Regions from separate parts of the Bradyrhizobium sp. Kon10 genome, predicted to be linked through region 2. Evidence: predicted binding sites of a transcription regulator. Region 2 holds the regulator's gene; each other region holds the start of a gene.
The links. Region 2 encodes LexA, which represses DNA repair genes until DNA is damaged. Its sites were predicted from a motif close to TGTTCNNNNTGTGTTCNG; they were not measured.
Positions count from the first base shown of each region.

Region 1 (4,714 bases), 110 kb from region 2:
GAAATCGACGAAGATGGCGAGCAGATCCTTCAGAGTCATGATCCGCGGCCGACCACTGTCCAGCGCCACCATGTTGACGCCGAAGCTCGTCTGCAGCGGCGTGAACCTGTAGAGCTGGTTCAGCACCACGTCGGGTACGGCATCGCGTTTCAGCTCGATGACGACACGGAAGCCGTCGCGGTCGGATTCATCGCGCAGATCGGCGATGCCCTCGATCTTCTTCTCCTTGACGAGTTCGGCGATGCGCTCGACCATCGTCGCCTTGTTCACCTGGTACGGAATCTCGGTGACGATGAGCGCCTCGCGCTCCTTGCGGACGGTATCGATCGTGACCTTGCCGCGCATCACCACCGAGCCACGGCCGAGATGATAACCGGCGCGGATGCCCGCCCGTCCGAGAATGATGCCGCCGGTTGGGAAATCCGGTCCGGGCACGATGTTGATGAGTTCGTCGATAGTCAGCGCGGGATTGTCGATCAGCGCCACGCAGGCGTCGATGACCTCGCCGAGATTGTGCGGCGGAATGTTGGTAGCCATGCCGACCGCGATGCCGCCCGCGCCGTTCACCAGAAGGTTCGGGAACTTGGCCGGAAGGACCGACGGTTCGGTCTCGTTGTTGTCGTAGTTCGGCTGGAAATCGACGGTGTCCTTGTCGATGTCGGCCAGCAGGGCCAGCGCCGACTTGGTCAGCCGCGCTTCGGTGTAACGATAGGCGGCAGGCGGATCGCCGTCGACCGAGCCGAAATTGCCCTGGCCGTCGATCAGCGGCACGCGCATCGAGAAGTCCTGCGCCATGCGGACCATGGCGTCGTAAATCGACTGGTCGCCGTGCGGATGATACTTACCGATGACGTCACCGACCACGCGGGCGGACTTCACGTACTTCTTGTCGGGCGTGTGGCCCTGCTCGTGCATCGAGTACAGGATGCGGCGATGCACCGGCTTCAATCCGTCGCGGGCATCGGGCAACGCACGCGCCACGATCACGCTCATGGCGTAATCGAGGTAGGACTTCTTCATCTCCTCGAAGATGGAGACGGGGCGAATATCCGAGCGCTCCGGCTCGTCGCCGGGCTTCTTGTTGTCGTCGTCGGCCAAGGGGGAATCCGGTGAGTTTTTATCTGGGAATCATATAGCGCATCGAGGCCCTGATAACCACCCTTGCGGACCTTCGGGAAGTGCTTTTTCCGCTTATTTTTCCAATAACTTAAGGCCTTGCGAGGAGCGCTTCGAAACGGCCTGGAACAGGCTTTGCGAAACCGCCTCTAACACCGGGAAAACCGCGTGGCCAGCCTGCCCTGTCGGCCGGTTTGCCGTGACGCAATCCGATGTCCCCCAAAAGAGAAAGCGGGCCCGGAAATCCCGAGCCCTTCCCGCGACGGCAAGATTGCCGACACGACGTGTGAAGCGCCGTCCGATCCAACCGGCGCCTCCTCGTGTGCTCCGCGTCCTCAGAACGGGATGTCGTCGTCCATGTCGCTGTTGCGGCCGCCACCGCCGCCCGCGGCCACGGGCCGGCGAGGCGCGCTCGAGACGGGACCGGAGGAGCCGAAATCGCCGCCCTGCTCCTCACCGAAGCTGCCGCCTCCGCTGCCGCTGCGGCCATCGAGCATCGTCAGCGTCGAGTTGAAGCCCTGAAGCACGACCTCGGTGGAGTATTTCTCCACGCCGCTCTGGTCGGTCCATTTGCGGGTCTGGAGCGCGCCCTCGACGTAAATCTTGGCGCCCTTCTTCAGATACTGTTCGGCGACCTTGCAGAGCCCTTCGTTGAAAATCACGACGCGGTGCCACTCGGTCTTTTCCTTGCGCTCGCCGGTCGCCTTGTCCCGCCACGTTTCCGACGTCGCAACGCTCAAATTCGCAATCGGCCGCCCGTCCTGGGTGCGGCGGATTTCCGGATCCTTGCCGAGATTTCCAACCAGAATGACCTTGTTGACGCTTCCCGCCATCGCCGCTCTCCACTCCAAATGCCACTGAATTCGACTAGCGGGCTCGCGCGCCCGCGCCATCGCCGCCTGTTGGGCGACCCTATACGCTTACGGGCATCGATCGGCCCGCCAGGCCCTCGGTTATCCCCACATATAGCATCAACACGGGATCCGTTCCAGCTTTGTTCCGCCCGAAATCCGACACTGCAAACCGGCGCTTGGCCGCAGCACGGTCCCGCTCGCTTCAGTGCGTCGATGGAACCTTTTTGGGTTCCCGCTTATCCCGAAAAATACTTAACATTCATCAACTTGCAGCCCGTTCGATTGACCGCCGACTGTGGCGTTCCGGAGACGGACTCCGGGCCCTTACGGGGCTAGGCTTGCCTTGGAATGGCTCGGATGGGCGTCGCGCCTGAGGCCACTTCGGGGACCTCGAAGCAAGCAACAATAGATTGGGGAGACTGCAATGAAAAAAATCCTGCTAAGTGCATTTGGCCTAATCGCGTTCAACCTCTCGGCTCCCGCGAGCGCAGCGGATCTTGCGGCCCGTCCCTACACCAAGGCGCCGGCGCCTGCGATCGCGACGATCTACGATTGGAGCGGCTTCTATATCGGCATCAACGGCGGTGGCGGTTCGAGCCACAAATGCTGGGACTTCGTAACACCGGGGACCGGGGTGCTGGTGGGCGAAGGCTGTCACAACGCGACGGGCGGCACCATCGGCGGCCAGATCGGCTATCGCTGGCAGTCGGCCAATTGGGTGTTCGGTCTTGAAGGCCAAGGCAACTGGGCCGATTTCCGGGGCGACAACGTCAGCACACTTTTCCCAGGCAGCGCCCTGGTCACGGGTGATCGCAACCGTTCGCGCATCGACGCGTTCGGCCTCATCACCGGTCAGGTTGGTTACGCCTGGAACAGCGTGCTGCTCTACGTGAAGGGCGGCGGCGCCGTGGTCGGAGACAGGTACGACGTCTATGCCGCCGCCGGCACGCCCGGCGCGGGCGCGCTGCTGGCTTCGGCACGCGAAACCCGCTGGGGCGGAGCAATCGGCGCCGGTCTGGAATTCGGCTTCGCGCCGAACTGGTCGGTGGGCGTCGAGTACGACCACTTGTTCCTCGGCCATCGCACGGTCGGCTTCACCACGCCAGCGGGCGCGGCGTTCGGGAGCGACCGAATCGGGCAGGACGTGGATATGGGACTGATCCGGCTGAACTACCGCTGGGGCGGGCCCGTCATCGCGAAGTACTGATAGCATTGGTTTCACGCGCGTCTCTAAGGCCGGCCTCGTGCCGGCCTTTTTTTGTGCCCGCGCAAACGGGGAATAATAGGTCAGCATCTGCGACATTTTTGGGCCGTTGTGACTTTCGGGAGACACAACTTGCGGCTTCAGTGGTGTAGGTACGACATCAGTTGGACCAACGCGTCCGATGCTCTTCCGACGCACGGAAGGCAAATCAGAAACTGGGACTGGGATTTGTTGAAATGAAGAAAATTTTGCTGGCTTCGGCCTGTCTGCTCGCTCTCACTGGCGCCGCCTCGGCTGCCGATCTGGCGGCTCGCCCCTACACCAAGGCTCCTGTCGCTATGGCCTCGGTCTACAACTGGACCGGCTTCTACCTCGGTATCGTCGGTGGCGGCGCCTGGGAGAACGCTTCCGGCGACCCGAAGATGAAGGGCGGCTTCGTCGGCGGTACCGCCGGCTACAACTGGCAGACCGGCAACGTCGTGTTCGGCGTCGAGGCCGATGGCGCCTGGGCTGACGTCAGCGCGTCGGCAGCTGGTGCGGTTTTCGTGCCGGGCGTCGGTGCGATTCCCGCCTCGGTGAGCTCGAAGACGGACGCGATGGGCACCGTGCGCGGCCGCATCGGCTACGCTGTCAACAACGTCCTGTTCTACGGCACCGGCGGCTACGCCTGGATCGACAACAAGATCACTGCGACGCTGGGCCCGGTCTCGATCTCCGACAGCAAATTCCACTCGGGCTGGACCGTCGGCGCTGGCGTCGAAGCGTTCATCGCCCCGCAGTGGTCGATCAAGGGCGAGTACCTCTATCGCAGCCTTGGCGGCGAGACCTATTTCTCGGGCGCCGTGCCCTCCGGCACGCTCAACTTCCACACCGTGCAGTTCGGCGTGAACTATCACTTCAACGGCCCGGTCGTCGCCAAGTACTAAGCCAAGTACTGAGCTTCGGCTCCAACGCTATCGCGTTACGAAAGGCCGGCCTTGCGCCGGCCTTTTTGTTTTTGTGCAACCTCGCAGCGGCGCGCTTCGGGGTGGTTCCGAGCCCCGCTGCTGCCAAATGCCGCCAGCGCGCCAACAATCCGTTGACGATTCGCAAGTCCCACTGGAAATCCGCGCTCGTTCTTCCTACGTTCGCTGCCATACCCATCGGCGCCGATCCCGGTTCCGGGCGAAGCGCGCCTCGAATGTTGGCGCGATCGCGTGCCTTTGGGATTCCTTGAGGACCACCGGGATGGATGAAGTGATCAAGGCGAAGCGCCAAGCCAACAACGCGGGCTCAAGCCTGCGCGCAATTACGATCCGTGGCGCGCGCGAGCACAACCTCAAGAATATCGACGTCGAAATTCCCCGCGACAAGCTCGTCGTGTTCACCGGCCTCTCCGGCTCCGGCAAATCCTCGCTCGCCTTCGACACCATCTATGCCGAGGGCCAGCGCCGCTACGTCGAATCGCTGTCCGCCTATGCCCGCCAGTTCCTCGAAATGATGCAGAAGCCGGACGTCGATCAGATCGACGGATTATCTCCGGCGATCTCGATCGAGCAGA
Region 1 covers NZ_JBVVOZ010000005.1:225,348-230,061, reverse strand. The annotation lists gene gyrA (DNA gyrase subunit A) at 1-1,098, opposite strand, end outside; gene AC0L2O_RS10460 (single-stranded DNA-binding protein) at 1,452-1,949, opposite strand; gene AC0L2O_RS10455 (outer membrane protein) at 2,395-3,177, shown strand; gene AC0L2O_RS10450 (outer membrane protein) at 3,411-4,100, shown strand; gene uvrA (excinuclease ABC subunit UvrA) at 4,402-4,714, shown strand, end outside.
Region 1: AC0L2O_RS10460 (single-stranded DNA-binding protein) is a predicted target of LexA. The motif match lies at 2,101-2,118, and genes of this name have one in related genera.

Region 2 (4,714 bases):
CCGACACGGTTGAGGCGACCACGGCCGGCATCCGCCGCGCCCGCGACAGCGGGGCGGATGTCCTGATCACCACCGGCGGCGCCTCGGTTGGCGACCACGACCTGGTCAAGCCGGCGCTCGAGGCCGAAGGCATCTCGATGGCGTTCTGGAAGATCGCGATTCGCCCGGGCAAGCCGATGATGCACGGTCAGCTCGGCGCGATGCGCGTGATCGGCCTGCCCGGCAATCCCGTGTCGTCCTACGTCTGTGCGTTCCTGTTCATGGTGCCGCTGATTCGCGCGCTCTCGGGCCGCGAAGTGATTCACCACCGTCGCGAACGCGCCGTGCTCGGCCGCGATGTCGGTGCCAACGACCAGCGCGAGGACTATCTTCGCGCGCGCCTTGAATTGCGCGACGACGGCACCCTCATCGCTCATCCCGTGAGTCATCAGGATTCCTCGCTGCTCGCGAATCTGGCTGCCGCACAGGCACTTCTCGTACGTGCGCCGTTTGCGCCGAAGGCCGAGGCAGGCACGCCCTGCGAGGTGCTGCGATTGCCGGTCTGAACGCGTCGCTCGCTCGCGTTCCGCGAAGTTTGTCGCGTTCACGCTAAATTAAGCAGTTGCGGAACACATATCGAACATATAGTGTCCGTTCATGATTTGTTTCGAGCATGTAGCGGCTCATCGCTGAACTCAGCGTCTCGGAATCGAACGACATCAACCGGGGGAATTTGGTCGAGATGTTAACGCGCAAACAATACGAGCTTCTGCGGTTCATCAGCGAGCGGCTGAAGGAAAGCGGCGTGCCGCCCTCCTTCGACGAGATGAAGGACGCGCTCGATCTGCGCTCGAAATCGGGCATCCATCGCCTGATCACCGCGCTCGAGGAGCGCGGCTTCATCCGGCGCCTGCCCAACCGCGCCCGCGCCATCGAGGTGATCAAGCTGCCGGAGCTTCAGGCCGCGGCCGGCAGCCGCCGCGGGTTCACGCCCAGCGTCATCGAGGGCAATCTCGGCAAGGTCCGCGCGAGCTCCAGCGGGTCGGCGGATGACGGCGAGCGCCCCGTCGCGGTGCCCGTGATGGGCCGGATCGCGGCCGGTACGCCGATCGAAGCGTTGCAGACCCGCAGCCACACCATCAGCGTGCCGCCTGACATGCTCGGCTCCGGTGAGCACTACGCGCTCGAAGTGCGCGGCGATTCCATGGTCGATGCCGGTATCCTCGACGGCGACATGGCGCTGATCCAGCGTAACGAGAGCGCCGATACCGGCGACATCGTTGTGGCGCTGATCGACGACGAGGAGGCAACGCTGAAACGTTTCCGGCGCCGCGGCGCCTCGATCGCGCTCGAGCCGGCGAACGCCTCGTATGAGGTTCGCATCCTGCCGCCCAACCGGGTGAAGATTCAGGGCAAGCTGATCGGGCTTTACCGGAAGTATTGAGCCGGCTGCGGACGGTCGGCAGGCCGCCGCGCACGAGCGATTGGAGCGGACGATTGTCCGCTCCGGCTGGATAGTCTTTCTGGTTTTGCACAGATTATCCGGCCACCCCTCCAGCGCTACATCCTCGGCACGCCGCGACGAAGCACACACCGCTTCGCAGGGCTTTGAGAGACCGAGGAGAGAACCATGCGCAGCATTATTCTGAGCACTGTCGCGATGGCGCTGATCGCAGCATCAGCGTCGCAAGCCCTCGCGGCGCAGTCACAGCACCATCTCGGCAAAGCAGCGCGGGCGACGAGCGAGCAATTCCGCAATGCCCGCAACGCGGTCGAGCAGCCGTCGCAACGGGCCTGGCAATATTCCGGCTGGTCGGCGCCCGCTGGCCGCTAATGGCGAAACTGCCCGAATGCACGGGAGCAGGCTTTGTTCCTCGCGCAATTGAAAAAGATATTGTGATTGCAGCGCGCGAACCAAGCCGCAGATTTGCCCACAACCAAGCAGACGCTTGCAGGCTTCTACTCTGATAGAGGCCTGCGCCTCAGAAGAGGCGCGGGTCGCTATCCTGATTGAGGAGCACCCCGATGTGTGACTACAGCCTGCACGCCGTCGCGACGCGTCCCGCAGAAGTCGGCGAGACAATCGTCACGACAACTTTCCGCGGCACCTCGACGCGCGGCTTCGCCTCCGAAGCCGATATGTCGGTCGCGGTCTGTCTGCTGCCGGGAACGGAGCTCGCCTTCGCCGACAGCGTCCGCTACGACAATCGCTGGATCTGGACGCGCACCATCAACTCCCGCGTCGGCAAGTTCGGCAAGGTCGATCCGCACATTCCCGATCGCCATCACGACGCCATCGAATTTCCGGACGGCAAATACGTGCTGGTGACGCAGCTCGTCGAAGGCCAGCGCGCCACCGTGCTGCAATTGCCGGTGACCCAGCCGCTCGGCGAGCGGGAGCAAAAGCCAGAGATAGCCGACAGGCAGCCAACGATCACCCGCCTGCCGATCGGCTGACGCCGCCGACCCCAACGAGGGGTCGAGGCCCGGATTGAAATGCCCATCGCCGGCCGAGGCCGGCGAACTGGAGCGGTTTGCATCTCGCAAAGCCGATCGAATGGGATCCGCCCGCCGCACGTCGGACGGCCAGCCATTCCGGCCCGACGATCGGCTGAGAGGTCAAATCCAGCCCTCGGCTTTCAGTCCTCGGCTTGGAGATCGGCCTCGGACGGCGTTGCGTCATTGCTCCGGGGAGACGCTGTCTTCGTCTTCGGCGCGAGGCTGCCATCATAATCCGCCGCGCCTGCGGCAGCCGGCGACCAGGGACGGTCTGCGCCCCTTGCCTTCACCGCCTGAACGGCAAAACCATCACCACGCCGCATCAGCGCGAGCGCGCCCTGGCTTGCGAGACGCTGACGATCGACCACCATCGCCGTGCAATCCGGCGGCGCCGGCCGGGCGGTCACCACCAGCGCGGCACGATTGCAATCATCGGCCAGCGCGCCGATGCGCAACGCAACTGCGACCAGGCGCCCGTCGGCGAGCGGCGTGACGCAGCCCAAATCGTCGCACGAGACGCCATCGGCCAGCGACGCACTGCCGGCATCACGCGGATCGGCGTCGGCCGCCAGCCATTCCTTGAGCAGAAAGCTGTCCTTGTTCATCCTGATCAGATGCAGCTGCCCGTCCCTGCCCCGCACCGCGACGCTCTGCCCGTCACCGGCGATCAGGATGTCGGGTTGCCGGACGGACAAGCCCCAAAGGATCGCAACCAGCAGCACCAGCGCGCCCGACCAACGCAGCGGCGTGCGCAACAATCCCATCAGGACGAGCCCGAGGCTCGCCGCGACCAGGGGCGCGGTGCCGAAGGCGCCGATATGGCCGACCGCGCCCGGCAATGCCGCGACCCATCGCGTGACCGCGATCATCCAATCGATGCCGATCCCCATCAGCCACCAGAACACGCCGTCCAGTCCGAACGGCGCCGCAAGCAAGCCCAACAGCCCGGCAGGCATCACCAGCGCCGAAACCACCGGCATGGCGCCGAGATTGGCGAGCACGCCGTACGGCGTGACGCGGTGAAAGTGGAAGGCTGCGTAGGGCGTGGTCGCAAGCCCCGCGATCATGGAGGCCATGAACAGCATCGCGATCTCGCGCCCACCCCACATCGCGATCCGCGCAGTGGTCGAATGATCCGGCGAGGCAAACAGGTTCGGCATGCCGACCTGCACCAGCGCCACGAGCCCCAGCGTCGCCGCGAACGACATCTGGAAGCTCGGATGCACCAGCGCCTCCGGCGCGACCGCAAGCACGATCAGGGCTGCCACCGCGAGGGTGCGGAAAGTAATGGCGCGGCGATCGACGATCACGGCGATCAACACCACCGCCGTCATGAAGAACGATCGCTGCGTGGCCACTTCCGCGCCCGACAGCAGGAGATAGAACGCGGCGGCGAACAGTGCGGCCGCCGCCGACCATTTCTTGATTGCGAAGCCGGCGGCCAACCCAGGAATGAGCGCGAGCAGCGCCCGCACCGCGAAGAACACGACGCCGGCGACCACGGCCATATGGTAACCCGAGATCGACAGCACATGGCCGAGCCCCGAGATGAACATCGCATCATTGACGGGCGTGGTGATCGCGTCGCGGCGTCCGGTCAGCAGCGCGGTCGCGATGGCGCGGTTGTCGCCGTCGAGGGTGGCACGGATGCGTGCGTCGATGGCGTCGCGCAGCCCCTGCATCATTGCGGCGTAGCGCAGCCTGATGCCCCCGGCTTCGGGCGGGGGCGCCACCGTGATTGCCCCCATCGCGAAACCGGAGGCACCGATGCCCTGGAAGAACATGTCGCGCGAGAAGTCGTAGCTGCCGGGCCGCAATGGCGAGAGCGGCGGCATCAGCCGCGCCTTCAACTGCACGAAGCTGCCGACTTCGGGGGCCGTCCCCTTGCGCACCGACAGCCGTACACGCTCCAGCTGGATGTCGCCGCGTTGGGTCTCCATCGCGGTGACGCGGAGCACGAACCGGTCGGTGCGCTCACGGATGTCACGCGTCTCGACGAAGCCCGACAGCGACACGGAATAGAGCGGCTTTGCCAGCACGGCATGAGCGATGCGCGCGGTCTTCCAGGTCGCCATCGCAAAGCCGGCCGCGACCGCCGCGATCATGATGGCTGGCGCGAAGAATCGGCCTCGCCGCAACAGCATAGCGCCGAGCGAGAGCACGGCCGCGGTCGCGGCTACGACCCAAAGCACCGGCTCACGATCGGCGGCAAAATAGAGCGCGATCCCGCAGCCGA
Region 2 covers NZ_JBVVOZ010000005.1:117,155-121,868, reverse strand. The annotation lists gene AC0L2O_RS09960 (molybdopterin molybdotransferase MoeA) at 1-545, shown strand, start outside; gene lexA (transcriptional repressor LexA) at 722-1,423, shown strand; gene AC0L2O_RS09950 (hypothetical protein) at 1,610-1,813, shown strand; gene AC0L2O_RS09945 (hypothetical protein) at 2,005-2,436, shown strand; gene AC0L2O_RS09940 (ComEC/Rec2 family competence protein) at 2,619-4,714, opposite strand, start outside.

Region 3 (4,714 bases), on a different contig from region 2:
GCGATGCGCCCCTCAAGCCATGCTTCCGTTTGCGCGAGATCGCGTAACGCCGTCGCGTAGCGAAGGGCCGCGCTTCGCTCCGCGCCGCGCGGCAGCTTGCGCGCCTTGCGCAGCATGTCGGCGGCCGCGTTGCGATATGCCAGCGAGCGATAAAGAAAGACAACCTTGCCCATATCGAATATTCCCGTGTTGGTGGCGTCATTCTCGCAAAGCGAGCATGAACGTCGCCTGAAGCGACTCATGACAATTCCTTCATCCGGGATGGAACCCTGGATCATTGCGCGCGTTTGCATGCCAAAGCGAGCGGCAGTTCCATGCGGGCAAAAAAGTCGCCAAGCCTGATCTCTCCCACCGGCCTCATCAAGCTGATGACGCATGCGATGATGGGTGCCGCGCTCGGCCTTGGTTTCGGTCTTGCACTTATTCTGTTCAATCCAGCGGTCGCCAGCCTGCTGAACCATGGCGGACGCCAGGCGGTTTTCGTCTTTGTCATCACGCTGGTGACGACGTTTTCGATCGGCGCAGCGCTCACAGGCGTCGTGTTCATCATTTCCGAAGACAAGGAATTTTGAGGTCCGGGTGAAAACGCCTGAGTGGTTCCTTGGAACTCCTGCCGCAGATAGCGGTTGGGTGCCTGCGTCAATTCAACTCAGGAGTCCCCCGCATGAAGACCACCAAGCTCGCCCTCGCCGTGATGTTGGCAACCGGCCTTGCCGCCGCGCCGTTCGCCGCGCAGGCCAAGTCGCACAAATCGAAACACCCATCCTCGATGTCGTCTTCGCAGACGACGGGAGCCAATACCAAGTCAAGGGCCCCTGACGCCTCCGGCCAAGGCGGCTCTGGTCCCGGCTCCGACCAAGGCGGCAGCATGACGAATAAGGGCACGACCAACACCAAGTAGGCTCGCCGAACTCCAGGAAAGGCCCCGCGATCGCGGGGCCTTTTGCTTTGATGCGCGAACGGGGGATTGGCCTGCTCCGCGAGCTGCGCCGCATCTCAAGTGAAGTTAAGGCGCGACTTACGAAAGTGTCTTCACGAGCTGGTCAAGCCGCGCCCGCTTACGCGAGATCAGGAGCTGGGCCGCGGCGTCGTCGAGGCCCTCACGCCGCAATTGACGGATCGCGAAGCCCAGTTCGAGGATCTCGGCGCGCAGTTTCAGAATCCGGTAGGCGTCCGGGTCTTCGTCCACGACGTGCCTCCATCCGCTGAACGCCTCTGATGATTCCCTCTCAATATCTCAGCGACGCAGAGCCGCGCGTGTCGGCTTGCTCTCGATCATCCCTGAACGCAGACGCACCCGGTTGCCGATATCGGGCAACACCTCGCCGCCCCCGGCTGCCTTCCATTCGCCGATCAGCAGGTTGATTTTCCGGCGCAGATCCATCTGCGCGAGGGCTTGCTCGGTGCAGTCGCGATCGCGGTTGACGAGATCGCGCACAGACGCCTCGACGTGGGCCATTTCCAGCCTCAAGGCGCTGATTTTACGTCGAATTTCATTAATTCTGTTGTCCATGACTTGTTAGAACAAAATAAGAACATATAGTCAAGTCACCAATTCCGTATGGAGAGCGGACATGCAGGTTCAGGGTCAATACGACGCCAGGGTTTTTTTCATGGATCAGATGACCCGGGCGCAGGGGCTGAGGCTGAAGCGGCTGAGTGAGGAGGCCTACCAGCCCACGCAATACGATCGATATCTGTCCTCCGGTGAAGCCGCGCGACGCATCCAGCTGCTGGAGGCGGAAATCGAGCTGGCGAATTCCTTCTAGCTTGCTTGGCGCGTTCGCGCGTTGCGGCGCGTTTCGGAACCATGCCTGCTTCGAGCAGTTCTCTCGACCGAAGGGAGAAACTTGATGGCACGCAAGGCAAAGAAGCGCCGTTACTCGCGCAGCGCCGGCAAGGATGTCGAGCGCGAGATGCGCCGTTACAAGAAGGGTACCGCGAAGAGCGGACCGGGCGGTCGTGGCGGACGCGTGAAGAGCCGCAAGCAGGCGATCGCAATCGGCCTGTCCGAAGCGCGCAAGAAGGGCAAGAAGGTCCCGAAGAAGGCGTCGAAGCGGAAAACAGCCAAGAAGACCAAGAAGACGGCCAAGAAGAGTTCGAGGAAAAGTTCGAGCAAAAGATCGAAGAAAAGCTCCAAACGTAAATCCGCCAAGCGGTCGTAGAGACCAGCCTCAGATCATGCTGCCCGGCATGAAGCAGCGGATCGAGATGCCAAACGCCGTCTTGACCGGCCACACCATGGTGCGGCCGGCGCGGTTTGGCTCGGTGATGACGGCTTCGTCGGGGACTTCGACCCACTGCCCGTCGAGGCGCACTTGGTAGTGGCCGTTGTGCGATTCCCAATCGGGATCGGCGACCGCAACGCCGTCGGCGTCCGAGCAGCACGGACCGAGATGGCTGCGCAGACTGTCGAACCAAGGCTTGAGCGGCGAATCGGCGTAGCGGCCGTCGTCGCGACCCATCGCACTTCCGATAGATAATACCAGGGGCGCCACGAGCAGCGCACTCATCAGCGAGAGCTTCAATCGACCCATCTTGGCACCGATCAAATGCGAACCACCGGCGGGTTCCAAAGCAGCCGGACGGTCCGAAGTTCCACTCTTCCGACAGGCTCTGGCGCTTCCACGCCAAAGTGCAACACGCGACTCCCGAGTGTGAACAGCGAACGCGGCTTTTTCGGACGAACCCGTCACCATTGCTGCCGTTAACGAGAATGTTATCGGCTACCTGTGGGTATGTCAGCGCACACGAAAAAAGGCGGCCCGCAGGCCGCCTTTTGAATTTGCGGTCGAAGTCGCGAGACTTACGCGAGCGGCACTGCGACGAACCGGGTCGCCTCCGCGCTCTTCACCTGCAACAGCACGCTCTTTTTGCCGGACGATTTGGCCTGCGCCAGTTCGGACCGGACATCGCCGACATTGGCGACCGGCTTGCCGCCGACGTTCAGGATGACGTCGCCGGTCTGGATACCGTGCTGCGCGGCCGGTCCCTCGGGATCGACTTCGGTCACCACGAGACCTTTCTGGCCGGCGGCGCCTTGGACATCACCCGCGGGCGCAAGGCTGAGTCCGAGCCGCGGCGTGCCGGCGTCCGGCTGCGTCTTGCCGTCGTCGGCCTTACCTTGGGCCTGCCGCTCGTTCGGCAGCTCGCCAAGCGCGAGCGTTATCGTCTTGCTCTCGCCTTTATGGAAGACGTCGAGTTTCACTGAGCTGCCTGGCGCCAGGGTGGCAATGGTGCGGGCGAGATCGCGGGAGTCCTTGACCGCAGTACCATTGACGGCGGTGATGACGTCACCGGCCTCGATGCCGGCCTTCGCCGCCGGGCTGCCGTCCTGCGGATTGTCGACGATCGCACCACGCGCCGCCTTGAGGCCGAGGCTGTCGGCGATATCCGCGGTCACCGGCTGGACCTGTACGCCGAGCCAGCCGCGGGTGACCGCACCCTTGTCCTTCAACTGTGCGACGACGAGCTTTGCGGTCGAGGCCGGAATGTCGAAGCCGATGCCGACGGAGCCGCCGGACGGCGAGAAGATCGCGGTGTTCACGCCGATGACGTTGCCGTTCATGTCGAAGGCAGGACCGCCGGAATTGCCCTTGTTGATGGGGGCGTCGATCTGGATGAAGTCGTCGTAGGGACCGTTACCGATGTCACGGCCGCTGGCCGAGACGATACCCGCAGTCACCGTGCCGCCGAGACCGAAGGGATTGCCGACCGCGACCACCCAATCGCCGATCCGCGCCTTCTGGTCGGAGAATTTGACGAACGGGAAGTCCTTCTTGCCTTCGACCTTGATCAGCGCGAGATCGGTCTTGGGATCGGTGCCGACCACCTTGGCGGTGTAGATCGTGCCGTCGTCGGTCGTCACCTGCACCGATTGAGCGTGGTCGACGACGTGGTTGTTGGTGACGGCATAGCCGTCAGCGGAGATGAAGAAACCGGAGCCCTCGCCCGTGATCACCTGATGACGCTGGCGCGGCATGCCGTTCATGCCGCGGGGGAAGCCGAATTGCCGCGAGAACTGGTCGAACGGCGTCTGCTCGTCAGAATCCATCCGGTTCTGTTGCAGCATCGCGCTCTTGTCGTTGTCCTCGTCGATCTTCACCCGCACCGAGATGACGGCGGGTTTGACCTTGGCGACGAGATCGCCGAATCCCGGCGGCGTCGCGGCCACCTCAGAGGCCTGCGCCGGCGCAATGAGGGAGTTCACATTGAACGGCGAAGAAATGGGAGACGCGGCGAGCACGGCGACGCCCAGCGCGGCCACGGTGCCGAGCAGCGCCAGCCGGCGCGGCCTCAGAATCTTGCGGGACGTGGTGGTGTCGGAATTGACGCGATCGTTCATGTCGAAATCTCCATGTTGGGTGAGGGGTCGCCCTGCATCCAACATGGGTCCTTGCACCTTACGGTGTCCCGTCCACGCGATTAATTCTTGGCAAAGAAATGCGACGAGCGGCCGCAGGCAAAAAATCTTCGAGCGACGGCGGCGCGTCGATGCACTTCAGACTGTCGGACTTTGATCTCGCACTCCCGAGGGCGCGTATAAGAGCTCTGTCACGCCGCGGCGGGGGTTTCCCATGCCGCTGCTCCGATAGCGTCGTCCTCGCCCTTCGCATTGCACGCGGCGAAGTGCGCCTTGAGCTCGATCTCGGCGAGATGTTCGAAATGTTCGGCCTGGCCGAGGAGCTCCCAGGTCTGGAGCGGCCGGTAGGCC
Region 3 covers NZ_JBVVOZ010000001.1:362,817-367,530, forward strand. The annotation lists gene AC0L2O_RS01735 (hypothetical protein) at 1-278, opposite strand, end outside; gene AC0L2O_RS01740 (hypothetical protein) at 315-572, shown strand; gene AC0L2O_RS01745 (hypothetical protein) at 665-901, shown strand; gene AC0L2O_RS01750 (hypothetical protein) at 1,019-1,189, opposite strand; gene AC0L2O_RS01755 (hypothetical protein) at 1,238-1,459, opposite strand; gene AC0L2O_RS01760 (DUF3072 domain-containing protein) at 1,575-1,769, shown strand; gene AC0L2O_RS01765 (DUF6496 domain-containing protein) at 1,854-2,165, shown strand; gene AC0L2O_RS01770 (hypothetical protein) at 2,175-2,537, opposite strand; gene AC0L2O_RS01775 (Do family serine endopeptidase) at 2,807-4,345, opposite strand; gene AC0L2O_RS01780 (hypothetical protein) at 4,555-4,714, opposite strand, start outside.
Region 3: AC0L2O_RS01760 (DUF3072 domain-containing protein) is a predicted target of LexA. The motif match lies at 1,521-1,538, and genes of this name have one in related genera.

Region 4 (4,714 bases), on a different contig from region 2:
ACCTGCCTCGATCGACCAGGCGAACCAGGCGTTGCCGCGACGCTGGCCGATGATCTGCCAGGAATGCAACAGCAGCAGCGTCCAGAGCGGCCGCGCCAGTATCAAGGGGCCGAAGTCGAGCGCGGGCGAGGAGAAGGCCAGCGCAGTCATGGTCAGCAGCACGGCGAGCACCGCATGCTGGGTGCCGACCACGGCGCGCGCGAGATGGTAAAACGTGACGAAGGTCGCGATCTCGCACAGTTCGGCCAGGACATAGACGCCGAACATGTGGCCGCCGGCGGCGCGATAGGCGATGTCGGCGAGCCAGAGCGGCAGCGGCGGGCCAAGATCGGTGCCGACCTGGTATTCGCGGCCAAAGGCCAGCAGTGTTGCGAGGTTGCCGGGCGGGCTGCGGTAGAACACCAGCGCCACCAGCAGCCACATCGCGGCCTGCAACAGCACGGCAATCCATACGATCAGCCGCGGCCGGGCGCGAATGAGCTCGATGACCAGGGAGGTAAACCGCATGCAACGTCCGAAAGATGCAGCCAACCCGTCCAGCCGGCCCTATTCGCTCATGATTGTTTTGATAAAGGGCGCTGCGCGTCGTGGCAACGACAGTCTGCTCTAGAGGCTGGCGGACGCATCGATTTCGATGGCCGCTTCCACCTGCATCTCGGCCTCGGCGACAGCAAACAAGTCCTGCACCGGCTCGACCGTCCAGGGCATGTGCTTGGCGCGGGCGGCGACGACGGGGGCGAAGAAGCTGCGGTGGTGCACGGTGGGCCCGAGGCGGTCGAGGGCATCGAGATGCTCCGGAACGGCATAGCCCTTGTGCTGCTCGAAGCCGTAGCCCGGGCAGTCCTGCGCCAGCGCGCACATCAGCCGGTCGCGCGTCACCTTTGCGATGATAGAAGCTGCCGCGATCGACAGGACGATGCCGTCGCCGCCGATCACGGCCTCACAGTCGCAGGTGGTATCCAGACGGTCGCGACCATCGACAAACACGTGGCGTGGCGGCTCGGGCAGCGCCACCACCGCGCGCTTCAAGGCCCAGAGCGAGGCGCGCAGGATATTGTCGCGGTCGATGCGGGAGCGAGAGGCGACCGCGACGGAGACCTGCGCCGTCGCGCAGATCTTGTCGAACAGTTTTTCACGTTCCTCCGCGGTCAGGCGCTTGGAATCGTCGATGCCGCGCGGAATGCGGTCGGGATCGAGAATTACCGCAGCCGCCACCACGGGACCGGCGAGCGGGCCGCGGCCGGCCTCGTCGCAGCCGGCGACCGGCCAGATGCCGCGCTTGATCAGCGCGCGCTCGCGGCGGAAGCTCGGCGAAGCAACCGCGATGACGCTTTTCTTGGCCGCACCCTTGCCCGGCTCGGCATTCCCGATCGAAGCCTTCTCAGGCTTTTGAGGCGCGACCTTCTTGGCCGGCTTGCTGACGGACTTGTCCCGAATCATGGCCGGGATCGTGCGCACGCGCCTCCGGCCAGCGCAACCGGGAACCCCGGGCAATTCCCGTTATTCAACGACTCCTCAGAACAGACTGAGCTGATCGCCCTCCCGCTTCGGCCTCGCAAAATGATCGGTCGTCAGCTTGGAGCGGCGCTTGTTCAGCCCGAGCCTCTCGCAGGCGATCTCGAAGCGGCGGCCGATGGTCCAGGCCATCGGGCCGGTGCCCTTCATCCGCTCGCCCCATTTGGCGTCGTAGTCGCGACCGCCGCGCATGTCGCGGATCAGCGTGAAGACGTGGCGGTAGCGGTCCGGATAGTTCGCCATCAGCCATTCGCGGAAGAGATCGCGGACCTCCAGCGGCAGCCGCAGCAGCACGTAGGAGGCTTCCTTGACGCCGGCATGGGCGGCGGCATCGAGAATACGCTCGATCTCGGAATCGTTCAGCGCGGGGATCACGGGAGCCACCATGACGGTGGTCGGAATGCCGGCCTCCGAGAGCTGCTTCAGCGCCTCCAGCCGCTTCTGCGGCGTCGAGGCGCGCGGCTCCATGGTGCGCGCCAGCTTGGGATCGAGCGAGGTGACGGAGATTCCGACCTTGGCGAGGTTGCGCTTGGCCATGCGTGCGAGAATGTCGATGTCGCGCAAGACCAGCGCCGACTTGGTGACGATGCCGACGGGATGGCCGGTGCGCTCCAGCACCTCCAGAATGCCGCGCATGATTTTGCGCTCGCGCTCGATCGGCTGGTAGGGATCGGTATTGGTGCCGATCGCGATCATCCGCGGCTCGTAGCCGGCCGCGGCGAGTTCCTTCTCCAGCAGCGCCGGCGCGTCGGGCTTCACGAACAGCTTTGACTCGAAATCGAGCCCCGGCGACAGGCCGAGATAGGCATGCGTCGGCCGGGCGAAGCAGTAGACGCAGCCATGCTCGCAGCCGCGATAGGGATTGATCGAGCGGTCGAAACCGATATCGGGGGAATCGTTGCGCGTGATCACCTTGCGCGAGGTGTCGACCGCCACCGTGGTCTTGAACGGCGGCAAATCTTCGAGGCTTTGCCAGCCGTCGTCGAAGGCGACGCGCGCCTCGGCCTCATAGCGGCCGCTGGCGTTGGATTGCGCGCCCCGGCCTCGCCTGCGCTGGCGGTCGATGGCGACCGCCAGCTCAGGAAAGTCGGAAGCCGCACCCGCCGGCTCGGAGGGCGCCGTGACCGGCGGGTGCTTGAGAGCATGAGAGGATGCTGGACTCATGAAGCCAAGATAGCACGACGAAAGAACAAATCAAGAACGCAAACAAAAAACTGGAAAACAACCCCATGCAAAGCAGCCGCCCAAATTTCGGGCGCGGTGCTTTGACCTCCCGCAACACGGCCGTCCCGGGCATCACGTCTGATGCCGGTCGGGGATCAATCGTCGCGCAACATGGTTGGTGACGAGCGCTGGGTGAAAGTCGGCAGGAACATGACAATCCAACAAAAAACGACCGCCGCGAGCGGCGACCTCGATCTCCTCGATCGCTACTGGCGCGCGGCGAACTACCTTTCCGTCGGGCAAATCTATCTTCTGGACAACCCGCTGCTGCGCGAGCCGTTGCGGCCGGAGCACATCAAGCCGCGTCTGCTCGGCCATTGGGGCACGACGCCCGGTTTGAATTTCATTTACGCCCATCTCAACCGGGTGATCCGCGCGCTGGACCTGAATGCGATCTATATCTGCGGTCCCGGTCATGGCGGCCCGGGCATGGTCGCCAACACCTATCTCGAAGGCAGCTACAGCGAGATCTATCCCGACATCGCGCGCGACGCGGACGGATTGCGCAAGCTGTTCAGGCAGTTCTCCTTCCCGGGCGGCATTCCGAGCCACGCCGCGCCGGAAACGCCGGGCTCGATCCACGAAGGCGGCGAGCTCGGCTACGCGCTGGTCCACGCCTATGGCGCGGCCTTCGACAATCCCGACCTGCTCGTGGCCTGCGTCGTCGGTGACGGCGAGGCCGAGACTGGCCCGCTCGCGGCGTCCTGGCACTCGAACAAGTTCCTCAACCCGGCGCATGACGGCGCGGTGCTGCCGATCCTGCATCTCAACGGCTACAAGATCGCCAACCCGACCGTGCTCGGGCGGATGCCCGACAGCGAGATCCGCGAGCTTTTTCGCGGCCTTGGCCATGAGCCGCTGTTCGTCGAGGGCGACGATCCCAAATTGATGCACCGGATCATGGCGGATGCGCTCGACGTCGCGCTCGCCAGCATCCGCTCGGTCCAGCGGCATGCTCGCGACGGGCGCAAAAACGTCGAGCGGCCGCGCTGGCCGATGATCGTGCTGCGCAGCCCCAAGGGCTGGACCGGCCCCAAGGAGGTCGACGGCCTCAAGGTCGAGGGCTTTTGGCGCGCGCATCAGGTTCCAGTCTCGAACTGCCGCGAGAATCCGGCGCATCTGAAACTGCTCGAAGACTGGATGCGCAGCTACGAGCCGGAAAATCTCTTCGACGCCAACGGCACGCTCATCCCCGAGCTTCAGGCGCTGGCGCCCGAAGGCAGCCGCCGCATGGGTGCCAATCCGCACGCCAATGGCGGGCTGTTGAAGAAGGAGCTGAAACTGCCGGACTTCCGCAGTTTCGCCGTGGACGTGCCGGAGCCGGGCGGTGTCATTGCAGAAGCAACGCGCGAGCTCGGCAAATTCCTGCGCGACGTCATCCGCCTCAACGCGCAGACGCGCAACTTCCGCATCGTGGGACCGGACGAGACCGCGTCAAACCGGCTCGACGCGGTGTTCGAGGCGACCGAACGGGTGTGGATGGAGCCGATCGAACCTTACGACGTGCATCTCGCGCAGGACGGCCGCGTGATGGAGGTCTTGAGCGAGCACCTTTGCCAGGGCTGGCTCGAAGGCTACCTGCTCACCGGACGGCACGGCTTGTTCTCGTGCTACGAGGCTTTCATTCACATCGTGGATTCCATGTTCAACCAGCACGCCAAATGGCTCAAGGTGACGCGGCATTTGCCATGGCGGCGCCCGATCGCCTCGCTCAACTATCTCCTCACCTCGCATGTCTGGCGCCAGGACCACAACGGCTTCAGCCATCAGGATCCCGGCTTCGTCGATCTCGTCGCCAACAAGAAGGCCGACATCGTCCGCATCTATTTTCCGCCCGACGCCAACACGCTGCTATGGATCGCCGACCATTGCCTGCGCACCTACGACCGCGTCAATGTCATCGTCGCCGGCAAGCAGCCGGCCCCCCAATGGCTCTCGATGCGGGACGCGGCCACGCATTGCGACGCCGGCATCG
Region 4 covers NZ_JBVVOZ010000001.1:442,570-447,283, forward strand. The annotation lists gene AC0L2O_RS02155 (glycosyltransferase family 39 protein) at 1-507, opposite strand, end outside; gene AC0L2O_RS02160 (ribonuclease HII) at 607-1,440, opposite strand; gene AC0L2O_RS02165 (PA0069 family radical SAM protein) at 1,516-2,679, opposite strand; gene AC0L2O_RS02170 (phosphoketolase family protein) at 2,890-4,714, shown strand, end outside.
Region 4: AC0L2O_RS02165 (PA0069 family radical SAM protein) is a predicted target of LexA. The motif match lies at 2,701-2,718, and genes of this name have one in related genera.